Regions from separate parts of the Mesorhizobium sp. EU05-FHT14A09 genome, predicted to be linked through region 1. Evidence: riboswitches for the same ligand, from Rfam matches in the RefSeq annotation. Region 1 holds a riboswitch; the other holds the start of a gene.

Region 1 (7,786 bases):
GCCAGGCTCGCTGGGCGAGGCTGCGCCGCGTCACCTTCCCCTTGTTCTTCGCGCCGGAGCTGTTCGTCGGCGCGGCGATGCCGCTGCTGTTTGCGCTGATTGCCGCCGCCAGCTCCGACGCCGACATGTTCTCGACAGCGTTGCTGGTGCTTGCCGCCATCTACCTTCCGGAATACGCGCTGGCGCTGGCCAAGGGCTGGTATGCCTCGCCGCGTCTGATCCCGGCCATGGTGGTGCGCGACATCATGGTGCCGGCCATCTGGCTGCGCGGCTGGCTCGGCGGCGCCATCGACTGGCGCGGCAACACCATGAACATCTCCACCAAGTCCGAAGAGGCCGACGAGGTTCTGTCGGGCGCCTGATCTCCGTCGTATCGCCGCCGATCGGTTTGCGGCATGATGGTCTGCGGAGGGGAGGTTGGACATGCTGTCCGAGGATCGCTATTGCCAGATCGCGCTCGGTTTCCCCGGAGCGGAGCAAAGCAGCCATTTCGACGTCACCGATTTCCGTGTCCGCGGCAAGATCTTCGCCACGCTGCGTCCGAAGGACAGCCGCGCGGTCATCAAGCTGTCGCCGGATGAGCAGCGACTGCTGATGGAGACGTCGGCTGGTCAGTTCGAGCCGATCCCCGGCTCCTGGGGCCAGAAGGGCTGGACGCAGGTCCGGCTGGAACAGGCGGACGAAGAAACCGTCCGCCACGCCATGACGATGAGCTGGCGCTCTGTCGCGCCGAAGACGCTGCGGTAAGCGGCCAGTCGACTTTTCGCGTTTTCTCCGGCGTTCCGGAATGGATCCCCGACACTCTCCGCTCCCTGCGGTCGCTCGCGAGGTCGAGGATGGCGGAGTTCCCTTTTCGCCTCCGCTAACCACCAGTGTGGAGGCGATGGTGACAATTAGCGCTGGCAGGAAATGAAGCCCGTCATCCTCGACCTCGCAGGGAGCGAAGCGACCAGAGAGTGTCGGGGATCCATTCCGGAACGCCGATCGGGATGAGCGCGCCGAGGCAAGGTCAGCCATAGATGGTGACCGACCAGTACGGACTGTCCTCCGGCAAAGAGAAACCAAGGCCCGCCTCCAGGGACGGGCCTTTTCTTGGACCTTACGCCTTCGCCAGCGCCTGTTCGATATCCTCGAGCAGGTCGTCGGTGTCTTCGAGGCCGAGCGACAGGCGCAGCGTGCCGTCGCCGATGCCGAGTTCGGCGCGGGCCTCGTCGGTCAGGTTCTTGTGCGTGGTCGTCGCCGGATGGGTGATCAGGCTCTTGGCGTCGCCCAGATTGTTGGAGATCAGCACCACGTCGAGCGCATTCTCGAAGGCGAAGGCCGATTTCTTGCCGCCCTTGAGGTCGAAGCAGATCAGCGTCGAGCCGCCGGTCATCTGCTTCCTGATGATGTCGGCCTGTGGATGGTCGGCGCGGCCGGGATAGATCAGGCGTCCGACCTTCGGATGGTCGGCGAGGAAGTCGGCGATCTTCGCCGCGGCCTCGGTCTGCTGGCGCACACGCAGCGGCAGCGTTTCCAGCCCCTTCAGCAGCACCCAGGCGTTGAAGGGCGACAGGCTGGGGCCGGTGTGGCGGAAGTAGTCGTGCAGGTTCTCGTCGATCCACTTCTTGTCGGACAGCACGATGCCGCCGAGGCAACGGCCCTGTCCGTCGATATGCTTGGTGGCCGAATAGACGACGATGTGCGCGCCGAGTTCCAGCGGCTTCTGCTGCAGCGGCGTGGCGAAGACATTGTCCACCACCAGCCTGGCGCCGATCGAATTGGCGAGGCTTGCGACGGCGGCGATGTCGACCACCTCCAGCGTCGGGTTGGTCGGGCTTTCCAGGAAGAACAGCTTGGTGTTCGGCCGCACCGCCGCTTCCCAGTTGCCGATCTCGGTGCCGTCGACCAGCGTCGCCTCGATGCCGTATTTCGGCGCCAGCGTCTCGACCACCCAGCGACAGGAGCCGAACAGCGCGCGCGCGGCGATGATGTGGTCGCCTGCCTTGAGGCTGCACAGCACGGCTGCCGTCACCGCGGCCATGCCGGAAGCGGTGGCACGCGCGTCCTCGGCGCCTTCCAGCGCGCACATGCGCTTTTCGAACATGTCGACGGTCGGGTTGGCGTAGCGCGAATAGATGAAGCCCGGCTCTTCGCCCTTGAAACGGGCCTCGGCACGCTCGGCGCTGTCATAGTGGTAGCCCTGCGTCAGGAACATCGCTTCCGACATCTCGCCGAAGCCCGATCGCAGGGTGCCTGCGTGGACGAGCTGGGTTGCGGGTTTCCAGTTGCGCTTTTTTTCGGTCATCGTTCCGTTCCGACACTGGCTGCCATATGACTGGCAGGCACAAAAAAACCGGCCGCGACGTCGCAACCGGTCCATAGGGGCTTTGTCGGGCCCTGCGGTCCTTTAGCGACTTGTTTAACGTGGCTGCAAGCCGACCGGCCAAATCACCACGGGATAAAGCTCCCTTTAGACCCGGGGGCGACTTGCGTCAATTGCCGGCTTCATTAAGAGCATGGATGGCTGGCTGGCTTGAGCCATCTGTGGAGTTGTCCCAGTTGTGGAGTGGGCTTTGCGCAAGACAGGCATTCTTCCCGATCAGGATATCGCGGCGCTGTTCCAGGCAGGCAGCCTGAAGTCGCCGCGAGCGCTCGATGCCGACCAGATCCAGCCGGCGAGCCTCGACCTTCGCTTGGGCGAAAAAGCCTATCGTGTGCGCGCCAGCTTCCTGCCCGGTCCCAACAGCACCGTGGAAGCCAAGCTCGACCGGCTGAAGCTGCACGAGATCAACCTTGCCGATGGCGCGGTGCTGGAGACGGGCTGCGTCTACATCGTGCCGCTGCTGGAAAGCCTGGAACTGCCGGGCGACATTTCCGCCTCGACCAATCCGAAGAGCTCGACCGGCCGGCTCGACATCTTCACCCGCGTCATGACCGACCATGGCCAGGAATTCGACAAGATCGCCGCCGGCTATCGCGGCCAGCTCTATCTCGAAGTCAGCCCGCGCACGTTCCCGATCGTGGTTCGCACCGGCTCGCGCCTGTCGCAGATCCGTTTCCGCACCGGCAATGCGCTGTTGTCGGAAGAGGAACTGCACACGCTGCACCGCGCCGAGACGCTGGTGGCGATCGATCCGCCCAACATCTCCAATGGCGGCATCGCGCTGTCGATCGATCTTGCCGGTGACAAGGACGGGCTGGTCGGCTATCGCGGCAAGCATCACACCGGGCTGGTCGACGTCGACAAGCGCGCCGCCCAGGACATCGTCGATTTCTGGGAGCCGCTTTATCGCAGCGGCGCCGGCGAACTGGTGCTCGATCCGGACGAGTTCTACATCCTCGTCAGCCAGGAGGCGGTGCATGTGCCGCCGCTCTACGCTGCCGAGATGACGCCGTTCGATCCGCTGGTCGGCGAATTCCGTGTGCATTACGCCGGTTTCTTCGACCCCGGCTTCGGCCACTCCGCCGCCGGCGGCACCGGCAGCCGCGCGGTGCTGGAGGTGCGCAGCCACGAAGTGCCGTTCATCCTCGACCATGGCCAGATCGTCGGACGGTTGGTCTACGAGCACATGCTGAAGCGGCCGGGCGCGCTCTACGGCACCGACCTTGGCTCCAACTACCAGGCGCAGGGCCTGAAGCTGTCGAAGCATTTTCGGGCAGCGAGGTAGGGGTAGGCAGTCGGGAGTAGGCAGTCGGCAGTCGGTTACTGAACAATAGCCGTCCGTTCGTTAGATTGGTCATTGCCATTGCCGACGCAGGAAACGAGCTGTCTTGACTGCCGACTGCCGACTGCCGACTGCCGACTGCCGACTGCCGACTGCCTCATCTCGCCACTCGCCTAAAGCAGCAGGTCCACGTCGCATCCTGCGCTTGCTTGCCCTTCGGTGGCGTGCTTGGCTGCCTGCGGACAACAAGACCAATCCGAGGGGGAACACGATGAAAATGTCCAGCTGGTTCGCAACGGTTGCGGCCGCAACGCTGATGGTGGCTGGCGCCAGTGCCGCCATTGCCGCCGACAAGATCAAGATCGGCACGGAAGGCGCTTATCCGCCGTTCAACACCATCACCGCCGATGGCAAGCTCGAAGGTTTCGACGTCGACATCGCCAACGCGCTGTGTGCGCAGATGAAGGCCGAATGCGAGATCGTCACGCAGGATTGGGACGGCATGATCCCTGCGCTGCAGGCCAAGAAATTCGACGCCATCATCGCTTCGATGAGCATCACCGAAGAGCGCAAGCAGAAGGTGGCCTTCACCAACAAATATTACACCACGCCGCTGGCGCTTGTTGCGCTGAAGGATAGCGCGCTGACCGGTACGGATGGCGATGCGGTCAAGGGCAAGACCGTGGGCGCGCAGGCTTCGACCACGCAGGCGAACTATGCGCAGGACGTCTATGCCAAGGCGGGTGCCGATGTGAAGCTCTATCCGACGCAGGAAGAAGCGGTCACCGACCTGGTCAATGGCCGTCTCGACGCTGTCCTTTCCGACAAGTTCGTGCTGGTCGACTGGATGAAGAACGGCTCGGCCAAGGACTGCTGCAAGATGATCGGCGACGTCAAGGGAACCGAGACGGAAGCCGGCATCGCACTGCGCAAGGAGGACAATGAATTGCGCGAGAAATTCAATGCCGCCATCGACGCGATCGTTGCCGACGGCACCTACAAGAAGATCCAGGCGAAATATTTCGACTTCGACATCTATTAAGCCGGGGGGCTGATCGCCAGCCCGCCACCGCTGACGACAAAAGGCCGGTACGTGTGCCGGCCTTTTATCTGGGCCCATTGACCCGGTGGCGTTCATCCGTTTTTGTCACTCCATGACAGACGACACCAGATCCCATGACGTCCTCGCTCGCTTTGCTGTTGGAGAGCGGGACTTTCGGGGCATGGATCTCGATGATCGCATGCATGACTTCAGCAACTGCAACCTGCGCGGCGCGATCTTTGCGGGAAGCTTTATCCTCGCCAGCTTCAATGGTGCTGAGCTCGAGGGCGCGGACTTCAGCAATTGCAATGTGAAGACATGCGATTTTTCGGGGGCGAAACTCGCCGGCGCGACCTTCAGCGGGGCGGCCATCGATTCAGCAGTCTTCGATGGCGCCGACCTGAGCGCCACCAGTTTTCGGGGAGCAACCGCCTACGGGCGTGTGTTCGCCGACGGCGAGTTGCCTTGATTGCGTCCCGCTCAGGAGAAGCCTCTGGGTTGAGCCCTAGATCGCGCTGCTCCATTGCACCGGCACCAGTTCGAAGCCGTCGCCCGCTTTGGCGATGTGGCCGGTGGCGGGGAAGGGGGCGTGGTAGAAGGCGACCTGCATCTTCTCCGTTGCCGCCATGTCGAGCAGCTTGCGCCGGGTTTCTATCGCCTGTGGCCCGTCCATATCGAAGATCGCCGTCCAGTCGGGATTGCGCACGAAGAGCGCCGGATGATTGGTCGTGTCCGACAGCGCCATCAGCCTGTCTTCGCCGGAGGTGATGGCGAAGACGGTGTGGCCGGGCGTGTGGCCGGGAGCGGCGATCGCAGTGACGCCGGGCACCAGCTCCCTGTCGGCTTCGAACTGTTTCACATCCTTGGCGACGGGACCGAAGACACGGCGCACGGTGGCGAAGGCGTTCCTGGCGGCTTCCGGCGCGGCGTTCATTTTGGCATCGTCCATCCAGAACGCCCATTCGGCAGCCGGCACCATGACCTCGGCATTGGGGAAGACGGCGGTGCCGTCCTTGAGACGGAAGCCGTTGATATGGTCGCCGTGGAAATGGCTGATGATGACGGTCGAGACATCCTCCGGCCTGAAGCCGGCCGCCTTGAAGTTGTTCATCCAGACCCCTGAGGTCGGCGCGCCGGAATCGCCATTGCCTGTGTCGATCAGCACCAGCCTGTCGCCGATCTGCAGCGCCAGCGTGGTGTAGGAGATCGAAAGCGCGTCGCTTGGCAGATAGGCGGCTTGCAGTGCTTTCTCGACGTCGGCGAGTTCGGCATTGCGGATGAAGCCTTCGAGCGGGCGCTTGCCGAAGCCGTCGTTGAGTGCGGTGACGGTGATGTCGCCGACCTTGTAGCGGTAGAAGCCGGGATTGTGGCTCGCGGGTGCCTCCTGTGCCCGGGCCGGGGCGATGCCGACAGGCAGGTCGAGGGTGACGGCGGCGGCAAGGGCGCCGGCGCTTGTCATGACGGTACGGCGGGAAAGGGTAAGACTGGCCATTGATCGGGGACTCCAAGGGTCAGCAGGCGCGGCCTTGACCGGCGGCGCTCATCGCCGACCGGTTCCACGTCCAGGGGGTAAACCCATGCGGCAGGCTAACAGCCGGACCCATCGCTTCAACCCGACACGGCCAAGGCGGGGTCACCTTTGCGTGAGCCGGGTGTTATCGCGGGAGAATGCCCGGTTCGAGCGCGGGTCGTCACTCGTCTTCGGGTATTCAGGATGCCGTTTGAATTTCCTTGCGTGTGGTTGCCCAAAGCGGCCAAGTGTTGGTCAGTGGAGGGGAACCATGGTTTCGACGAAGAAAGCCTTTTGGCGGATGTTCAAATACGACTACGGCTACGACGTTTATGTGCGGGAGAAGATATTCGATGCCAGAGGCAAGGATATCGCCACTCTGCTCCTGGCAATGGACGATGAGGAGAAGATAATCTGGATTCAATATGCACGAGGTGAATCCGAGGTGTCACGCATGCTGACGATCGAGAACCTGAAAAAGCTCCGCAAGTCTTGCGATATTATCATCCAGAAATACGAAGAAGGCGTTGTCCAACCCTCACAAGGGACGGGATCGTAGCGCCTCAAACCAACTCTCTTTCGAGCACCAATCGAAGCCCGGTGCTGGCGCTTCCTCGCTTTGCCAGCACATGTTTGGCAGGATTGCGCCGTTCTGGCCGACGTGGAGGGAAAACAAGAATGAAGATTTCGAAATGGCTCGTCTCGGCTGCGGCTATGACGATGTTGATGGTTGCGCCGGCCGCCGCCGAGACGCTGAAGATCGCCACCGAGGGTGCGGCGCCGCCCTTCAGCACGGTGACGGCCGACGGCAAGCTGGCCGGCTTCGACGTCGATATCGCCAACGCGCTGTGCGCCCAGATGAAGATCGAGTGCGAGATCGTCGCGCAGGATTGGGACGGTATGATCCCGGCGCTGCAGGCCAAGAAGTTCGACGCCATCATCGCTTCGATGACCATCACCGAAGAGCGCAAGAAGCAGGTCGCCTTCACCAACAAATACTACTCGACGCCGCTGGCGCTGGCCGGGCTCAAGGACACCACGGTGACCGGTACCGAGCCGGCGGCGCTGGAAGGCAAGACGCTGGGCGCGCAGGGTTCGACCATGCAAGCCACCTATGCGCAGGACGTGTACGCCAAAGCCGGCGCCGAAGTGAAACTCTATCCCACGCATGAGGACGCCGCGACCGACCTCGTCAACGGCCGCCTCGACGCCATCATCACCGACAAGTTCGTGCTGGTCGACTGGGTCAAGAACGGCAACGGCAAGGATTGCTGCAAGGTGATCGGCGACGTGAAGGGCACCGAAGCACAGATCGGCATCGCGATCCGCCAGGGCGAGGATGCGCTGCGCGAGCGTTTCAACGCCGCCATTGACGCCATCGTCGCCGACGGCACCTACAAGAAGGTGCAGGCGAAGTATTTCGACTTCGACATCTATTGAGCGCGGCTCGAGCCGTTTCGAGGCTGATGGAAAACGGGCGCCGCTGGCGCCCGTTTTTGCGTCCGAACAGGAGGCGAAGGCTAAGGGTTCAGGCGGCATGTCCTAAAAGGTGGCATCTTCGACATTCAGGACGAGCGCCGGTCATCC
Region 2 (7,786 bases), on a different contig from region 1:
CGCTTTCTGCCGAAGCGATCGGCGAAGGTGCCGGTTGCCATCAGCACGGTGGTGCAGGCGATGGTATAGGCGTTCATGATCCACTGCATGGCCTTGAAGTCGGCCTGCAGCACGTGCTCCAGCGTCGGCAGGATCACCGGCACGCTGGAAATCTCCAGGCCGAACATCAGGGCGGACAGACATACGGCTGCCAGGACGAGGCCGTTTCTACTGGCGGTGTGCATCAAAACCTCCGACGTCGGCGGAGGCGATATCCACGCCCGCGCCGCTCAATTGCGTTGCGAAATCCGAGTTCCAGATAGTTCCAGCTTGAACATAAGAAAATGCGATGTAAATCTATTTCAGAGATAACAAATTGGTATGCTGACAATGTTGTCACTAGACGTCGAAGCCGTGCAGGCTTTTGTCATGGTTGCCGACCTTCAGAGCTTCACCCGTGCCGCCGACGCATTGGGCACGACCCAGGCCGCGATCAGCGTGAAACTCAAGCGCCTCGAAGATAAGGTCGGCCGCAAGCTGATCGAGCGCACCCCGCGCCACGTAAGGCTTTCAGCGGAGGGGGCGGTGTTCATCCAGCCGGCGCGCGACTTTCTCGTTGCGCATGATCGCGCCGTTGCCGGCCTCTCCTCCTGTGCACGTCGTTTCGCGCTGGGCATTGCCGCTCATGTCGCGGGTCCGGAAGTCACGACATTGCTGGCGCGCCTCAACGAACATGATCCGGCGCTGACCATCGAGGTGCAGGTCGACAATTCGCGCAATCTGCTCGACGCCTTCGACCGCGGTGAGCTGGATGCCGCGATCGTCCGGCGCGAGGATGATCGGCGCGACGGCGAGGTGCTGGGACCGGAGCATTTCGGCTGGTTCGCCGCTCCCAATTTCCGTTGCCGTCCAGACGAGCCGATCCGGCTTGCCGCCTTGTCTCCGGCATGTGGCGTGCGCGACATCGGCACACATGCGCTGGACGATGCCGGCATTGCGTGGACGGAAGTGTTCCTGGGCGGCGGCTCGTCGGTGGTCATGGCGGCGGTGTCGGCAGGGCTTGCGATGGCGGTGTTCTCGGAGCGGCTTGCGCCAGTCGGCACCGTCGAAGTCAGCCGCAGGTTCAACCTGCCGCCGCTGCCGTCCTCGGAAATCGTGCTTCATTCGACGCTGACCGACCAGCGCTCGCGCGACGCGCTGCGCACCATCGCCTGCGCCTACCGCGAGCATCGTCCCGCGGCGGCGTAGGCCGCGCAGTGACCCCGATCCCCACTAGAGCGGTTCCGTTTTTAACGGAACGCTGAAATGATATAAGCTATTGTTTTCGCAGCATTCTTGTAGCCAAGTGATCCCACTTGGCTACAAAATGCGTTAGCGATCCTTGCCGATGTTTTTCAGATCGTAGGCTGTGGTCTGATAGACACGGTTGATCCAGTTGCCGAACAACAGGTGGGCGTGCGAGCGCCAGCGGTTGAGCGGCGGGCGCTTGGGATCATCATCCGGATAATATTCGTGCGGCACCGCGATCGAGACCCCCGCATTGACGTCGCGGTCGTACTCTTCCTTCAGCGATGTCGAATCATATTCGATGTGATTGAACATATAGAGCCGGTTGCAGGCTTGCTCCGAGAGCAAGCTGAGACCCGTCTCGTCCGAATCCATCAGGATTTCCAGGCCGGAATCCGCAGGAATGTCGGCCTTGCGCACTTCCGTCCAGCGCGACACCGGAATCGCAAAATCGTCAGAGAAACCGGCCAGATAGGGTGATGCAGGCGCATTGTTGCTATGCCTGAAAACGCCGAACGCCTTTTCTTCCAGCGTGTGTTTCGGAACCCGATGGAAATGCCAGGCCGCCGCCATCGCTCCCCAGCAGATGAAGAACGAGGAATGGACGTTCGTCTTCGTCCAGTCGAGGATGCGCTCGAGCTCATCCCAGTAGGTGACGTCCTCGAACGGCAGGAGTTCTATCGGCGCGCCGGTGATGATGAAGCCATCGAACTTGCGATCCTTCACCTCCTCCCAGGTCTGGTAGAAGGTGATGAGATGGTCTTCGGAGGTGTTCTTGGCCTTGTGGTTGCCGATGCGCACCAGGGTCAGTTCGACCTGCAGCGGTGTGGCGCCGATCAATCGGGCGAACTGCGTCTCCGTCCTGATCTTGTTGGGCATCAGGTTGAGCAGGCCGATCTGTAGCGGGCGGATGTCCTGGCGCAGGGCGGTCTGCTCGTCCATGATGGACACGCCCTCTTTGACCAGAACTTCGAGGGCGGGCAACTGATCGGGGATCTTGATCGGCACGTTGCGAACTCCAAAAAACAAAACCGGCATTGCAGTCGCAAAGCCGGTTTACGGATCGCAAACGGCCCTTTAGCGACTTATTTAACGTGGCTGCAAGCCGACCGGCCAAATCACCACGGATCAATATCCTGCTAATACGCCGACCAAGCGATGGCGTCAATCGATGCCCATTCGGCAGGCCAGCCTCGGTTTTCCTCGACAATCGCCGGTACGGGCGGTATTTCCGCCCTGGAGCATTTTTTGTAGCCAGGCGGAATCACGTGGCGTTGCAAAAATGCGCCCAAAACAAAAACTTAGAGCGTTTTCGCGTTTCCGCGAAAAACGGAAACGCTCGGGCCTTCGGCTCGGAGGCGCCAATCACGGACTTTTGACATGACCAAGGCAACCGATCTGCTTCGTCCGCAACCCCGCGCCGGTATCATGGATATCGAGGCTTATGTGCCGGGCAAGGGCGCGGCACACGGTGTGGCCAAGGTCCATAAACTCTCGGCCAACGAAAACCCGCTCGGACCGTCGCCGAAAGCGGTCGAAGCCGCGCAGGAGGCAGCCGCGGGCCTGGAGCGCTATCCGGACGGCCAGGCAACCAGGCTGCGTCAGGCGATTGCCGACACGCATGGGCTCAACATCGCCAACATCCAGTGCTTCAACGGTTCCGATGAGGCACTCGGCCTGCTGGCGCGGATCTACCTCGGTGACGGCGACGAGGCGATCTACACCGAGCACGGGTTTCTGGCCTATCGCATCTTCATCCTGGCAGCCGGTGCAACACCGGTGGTGGCGAAGGAAGCTGGCGAAAGCGTCGACGTCGATGCCATCCTGGCCGCCGTGACGCCGCGCACGAAGATGGTGTTCCTGGCCAATCCGAACAATCCGACCGGCACCTACATTCCTTTCGAGGAGGTACGGCGCCTGCATGCCGGCCTGCCCAGGAACGTGCTTCTGGTGCTGGATGCCGCCTATGCCGAATTCGTGCGCCGCAACGACTACGAAGCGGGCGTCGAGCTGGTCGCAGGCAATGAGAATGTCGTCATGACCCGTACCTTCTCCAAGGTGCATGGACTTGGCGGCGCACGCATTGGCTGGTCCTATGCACCGGCGCATGTCGTCGACGCGCTCGAACGCGTGCGTGATCCCTTCAATGTCAGCGCCACCGCGATCGCCGCCGGCGAAGCCGCGATCCGCGACCGAGGCCACGTCGAGCGTTCGGTGCAGCATGTCGAAACCTGGGTGTCGTGGTTGACAGAGGAATTGACCAGGCTCGGCCTGCGGGTGACCCCAAGCGTCGGCAACTTCATCCTGATCCATTTCCCGGATGACCGGAAGCACACGGCGCCGGAGGCGGATGGGTATTTGAGTGAGCGAGGCTATATTCTGCGGCGCGTTGCCGGCTACGGTTTTCCCAACGCGCTGCGGATGACGGTCGGAACCGAAGAAGCCAATCGCGGCGTGGTCGCCGCACTCGCCGAATTCCTGAAAAGCTGAAGAAATGTCCGAACCCCTGTTTGAAAAGATCGCCCTCATCGGCATCGGCCTGATCGGTTCTTCGCTGGCGCGTGTCGTGCGCCGCGAAGGTCTTGCCCGCCATATCGCCATCTCCACGCGCCGCCCGGAGACGCTGAAACGCGCCGAGGAACTGAAATTAGGCGACAGCTACACGACCGATGCGAAGGAGGCGGTACGCGACGCCGATCTCGTCATCGTTTCGGTGCCGGTGGGTGCTTCCGGAGCGGTGGCCGAGGAGATCGCGCCGGCGCTGAAGAAGGGCGCCATCCTCACCGATGTCGGTTCGACCAAGCAGTCGGTGGTGGCGCAGATGGCGCCTTTCGTGCCGGAGGGCGTGCATTTCATTCCCGGGCATCCGCTGGCCGGTACCGAGAATTCAGGTCCGGACGCCGGCTTTCCCGACCTGTTCGACAATCGCTGGTGCATCTTCACGCCGCTGCCGGACACTGATCCGCAAGCGCTGGAGAAACTGTCGGAGTTCTGGCGCCGCTGCGGCTCGAACATCGATACAATGACGCCCGAGCATCACGACATGACGCTCGCCATCGTTTCGCACCTGCCGCACATCATTGCCTACAACATCGTCGGCACCGCCGACGACCTGGCCAATGTGACGAAGTCCGAGGTCATCAAATACTCAGCCTCGGGTTTCCGCGACTTCACCCGCCTTGCCGCCTCGGACCCGACCATGTGGCGGGACGTGTGTCTGCACAACAAGGACGCCATCCTGGAGATGTTGGCGCGCTTCTCGGAAGACCTGTCGTCGTTGCAGAGGGCGATCCGCTGGGGCGACGGCGACAAGCTGTTCGACCTGTTCACCCGCACCCGCGCCATCCGTCGCTCGATCATCCAGGCCGGCCAGGACATCGATGTTCCGGACTTCGGGCGCCAGGTGGTGGAGCATCCGGGCAAGTGAGGCAGTAGGGGCAGCCAGTCGGCAATAAGACGATAATTTCTACTGCCTACTGCCTACTGCCTACAGCCTATTCTATTCCGCAGGCTTGATCATCCCCAACGGGATGAAGCCCAGTGAGGCACGGCCTTTCACCACTTTGAGCGGCATCGTCGGTTCGCTGCCGAGCATGGAGAGAGCGGCGAAGCCTTGCTGGATCTGGTTTGCCTGTTCAGGGATCGCCGTGGCAAGGATCGCTGCCACGGCCTTCGGGTTCTGCAGTTTGATGTTGAGCGTGGCATCGATCAGGCCGTCGCTGTCAACCGCGATGGGGCCCGCAAGAACGATGCGCGCTTCACCGGAGGACAGTTCAAGGTTCCTGATCTCGGCGGACTGGCCGCGCAGGCTCTTGGGTGGTGCGCTGAGCATGGCGATGCCGTTTTTCACCGTGACATCGCCCTTGCCGCTGAAGGGCGGCAGCACACGACCGCCGATGGTGTGGGCGTCGATCTCCAGATCGGTGAAGTCGTGGGTGAGAACCAGGTCCTGCCCGGTTGGGCTGGCTGCAGCGGTCAGCTGGCCGACACTGAACAGCTGGATGGGATCGGTCTCGTCGGTCGGATCGGTCTGGCCGTTGAAGCCTTCCGCTGTCAGCGAAACACGGCTGGGCAGCGGCCACCATAGCCGCCCGCTGATGTCGAGCTGATCCCAGTCGATCCACAGCGGCGGCATGTCTGGCGCAGAGGTACGCAGCGGTCCGTCGAGATTGACGTTCGGCGTCAGCGGCTGGGCAAGGCTCGCCGTGGCAATCATGCCGCCCGCGGCGGCGGCAACGTTCCTGGCGTCATCCTGGTAGGCGAGCCCATCGCAGCTGACGACGAAACGTAAGGGATAGCCGTTGACGGTCAGATTGGCGCAGTCGGCGTTGATGCCCTTGGCTGCAAGAGCGGCAACCGTGTTGACAGCGTCGCTTCTGACGCGCCCTGCCAGCCAGTACCAACCGGCGCTGTACAGGCCGAACAGCACGAGCAGGGCCAGGATCAGCCTGGGCAGCCAGCGCCGACGTTTTGGCTTGGTCTGGTCACTTGACGTCATGCTGTGGCCCTCGATAACGCAGGAAGAACCGGAATGGCGACCATTCCGGTCGAAATGATTTGGTGCGGACGGCTGTTCCGCGTAGGGCAGGAATGCGAAGAAAATGAAACGGCATTCCGCCCTGTCTCTTTGCTTGTCGCATGATCTTTATCCAAAAAGTCTGCGACGGTTTGGGATCATGCTTTAGGCTTGGCGATATGGGCGATTTTTGGGTTTTTGGCTACGGCTCGCTGATTTGGCGCCCCGGTTTCGCGCATGTCGAGACGCAAAGGGCCCGCCTGCATGGCTATCGCCGCTCGCTTTGCGTCTATTCCTTCGTGCACCGGGGCACCCGCGAACGGCCAGGCCTGGTGCTTGGCCTCGATCGTGGTGGTTCCTGTATCGGACTGGCCTTCCGGGTGCCCGGTGAATTGCGCGACGAGGTTATCGGTTACCTGCGCGAGCGTGAGCTTGTCACCAATGTCTATCTCGAACGCTGGGTGAAGGTGACGCTGGAAGACGGGCGCATGGCCGATGCGGTGACCTATGTCGCGGACCGCGGCCACGAGCAATATGCGGGCGCGCTCGAGGAAGCGGAGGCCGCCGCCGTCGTGCGTGGTGCTGTCGGCCAGTCCGGGGTCAACGAGGACTACGTCCTCAACACCCTTCAGCATCTCGAGGCTCTCGGCATTCGCGACCGTTGGCTGGAAGAGGTGGCGCGACTGATCGTCCCGTCTGAAAACGCTTCTGGCCCATTGAACCCTGCGCGCTAGTCCCTAGCTTCCTGCTGGGACCGGCGCCCCCGCCGGGCATCAGGGAGAACCCTATCTTGGATAGACGTCTGCTCGGTCGTACCGACCTCGAAATCGCGCCGCTCGTGCTGGGCGGCAACGTGTTTGGCTGGACAGTCGACGAAAAGACGTCCTTCGACCTGCTGGACCGTTTCGTCGACGGCGGGCTCAACACCATCGATACCGCGAATGTCTATTCGCGCTGGGCGCCGGGCAACAAGGGCGGCGAGTCGGAAACGATCATCGGCAAATGGATGAAGGCGCGGGGCAATCGCGGCAAGGTCATCGTCATCACCAAGGTCGGCGCGGACATGGGGCAGGGCAAGAGGGATCTCTCCGCCGTTCATATCGAACAGGCAGTTGAGGCCTCGTTGAAGCGCCTGCAGACCGATGCCATCGATCTCTATCTCTCGCACTGGCCGGACCCGACCACGCCCTATGAAGAGACGCTCGGCGCCTATCAGAAGCTTCTTGCCAAGGGCAAGGTTCGCCATATCGGCTGCTCCAACCTGGATGCCGGCCAGCTCAGGGCGGCGCTCGATGTCGCCAAGCTGCGCAGTCTGCCGCGCTATGAGGTGCTGCAGCCGGAATACAACCTCTATGACCGTGCTTCCTATGACGGTCCGCTGCGCGACCTCTGCATGGCGGAGGGGCTTGGCGTCATCACCTATTTCAGCCTCGCCAAGGGGTTCCTGTCCGGCAAGTACCGCGGCAAGGCCGATCTCGGCAAAAGCGCGGCGCGCGGCGAGGACGTGGAAGCATATCTCAACAAGCGCGGCATGCGCATCCTGACGGCGCTTGATGCTGTCGCCGAACGGCGCGCAGCCAAGCCAGCGGAAGTGGCTCTTGCCTGGGTCATTGCGCGGCCAGGGGTGACGGCGCCGATTGCCAGCGCGACCACGCCCGAGCAGATGGCAAGCCTGGTGCGTGCCGCTTCGCTGAAGCTCACGCATGCCGATATCGAGGATCTGGACAAGGCCAGCGCCTAGCCTCGAAAAGTCGCGGACTTTCCGATTGAATGCCGTCAGGCCGCCAGCGCGCGGCCGACCCTGTCGCGGATTTCAGCGAGGGTAAAAGGCTTCTGTACGACATCCAGGATGATGCCGTTCAACTCATCGGCGCGTTCACGCTGATCGGCATAACCGGTCACCAGCATGATCTTGAGCGCCGGGAAGGCTGCCGCAGCGGCCTTGGCCATTTCGATGCCGTCCATCTCCGGCATGCGAATATCCGAGACGATCAGGTCGTAATT

The links. Region 1 has a riboswitch for S-adenosylmethionine ahead of AC3WTO_RS27410 (O-succinylhomoserine sulfhydrylase). Riboswitches for the same ligand answer to the same signal wherever they lie in the genome.
Region 2: it holds a riboswitch for S-adenosylmethionine, as region 1 does, so the genes downstream of both, metA (homoserine O-acetyltransferase MetA) here and AC3WTO_RS27410 (O-succinylhomoserine sulfhydrylase) in region 1, are expected to answer to the same signal.

The regions. Positions count from the first base shown of each region.
Region 1 covers NZ_JBYTDF010000011.1:186,169-193,954, reverse strand. Annotated here, with positions in the region: gene AC3WTO_RS27420 (ceramide glucosyltransferase) at 1-362, shown strand, start outside; gene AC3WTO_RS27415 (MmcQ/YjbR family DNA-binding protein) at 424-747, shown strand; gene AC3WTO_RS27410 (O-succinylhomoserine sulfhydrylase) at 1,100-2,287, opposite strand; SAM riboswitch at 2,370-2,447, opposite strand; gene AC3WTO_RS27405 (2'-deoxycytidine 5'-triphosphate deaminase) at 2,556-3,650, shown strand; gene AC3WTO_RS27400 (ABC transporter substrate-binding protein) at 3,919-4,689, shown strand; gene AC3WTO_RS27395 (pentapeptide repeat-containing protein) at 4,871-5,158, shown strand; gene AC3WTO_RS27390 (MBL fold metallo-hydrolase) at 5,195-6,181, opposite strand; gene AC3WTO_RS27385 (hypothetical protein) at 6,471-6,758, shown strand; gene AC3WTO_RS27380 (ABC transporter substrate-binding protein) at 6,884-7,639, shown strand.
Region 2 covers NZ_JBYTDF010000003.1:497,383-505,168, forward strand. Annotated here, with positions in the region: gene AC3WTO_RS14020 (MFS transporter) at 1-224, opposite strand, end outside; gene AC3WTO_RS14025 (LysR family transcriptional regulator) at 370-1,227, shown strand; gene metA (homoserine O-acetyltransferase MetA) at 1,351-2,274, opposite strand; SAM riboswitch at 2,324-2,401, opposite strand; gene hisC (histidinol-phosphate transaminase) at 2,647-3,756, shown strand; gene AC3WTO_RS14040 (prephenate/arogenate dehydrogenase family protein) at 3,761-4,693, shown strand; gene AC3WTO_RS14045 (DUF2125 domain-containing protein) at 4,766-5,764, opposite strand; gene AC3WTO_RS14050 (gamma-glutamylcyclotransferase) at 5,962-6,516, shown strand; gene AC3WTO_RS14055 (aldo/keto reductase) at 6,573-7,523, shown strand; gene AC3WTO_RS14060 (response regulator) at 7,559-7,786, opposite strand, start outside.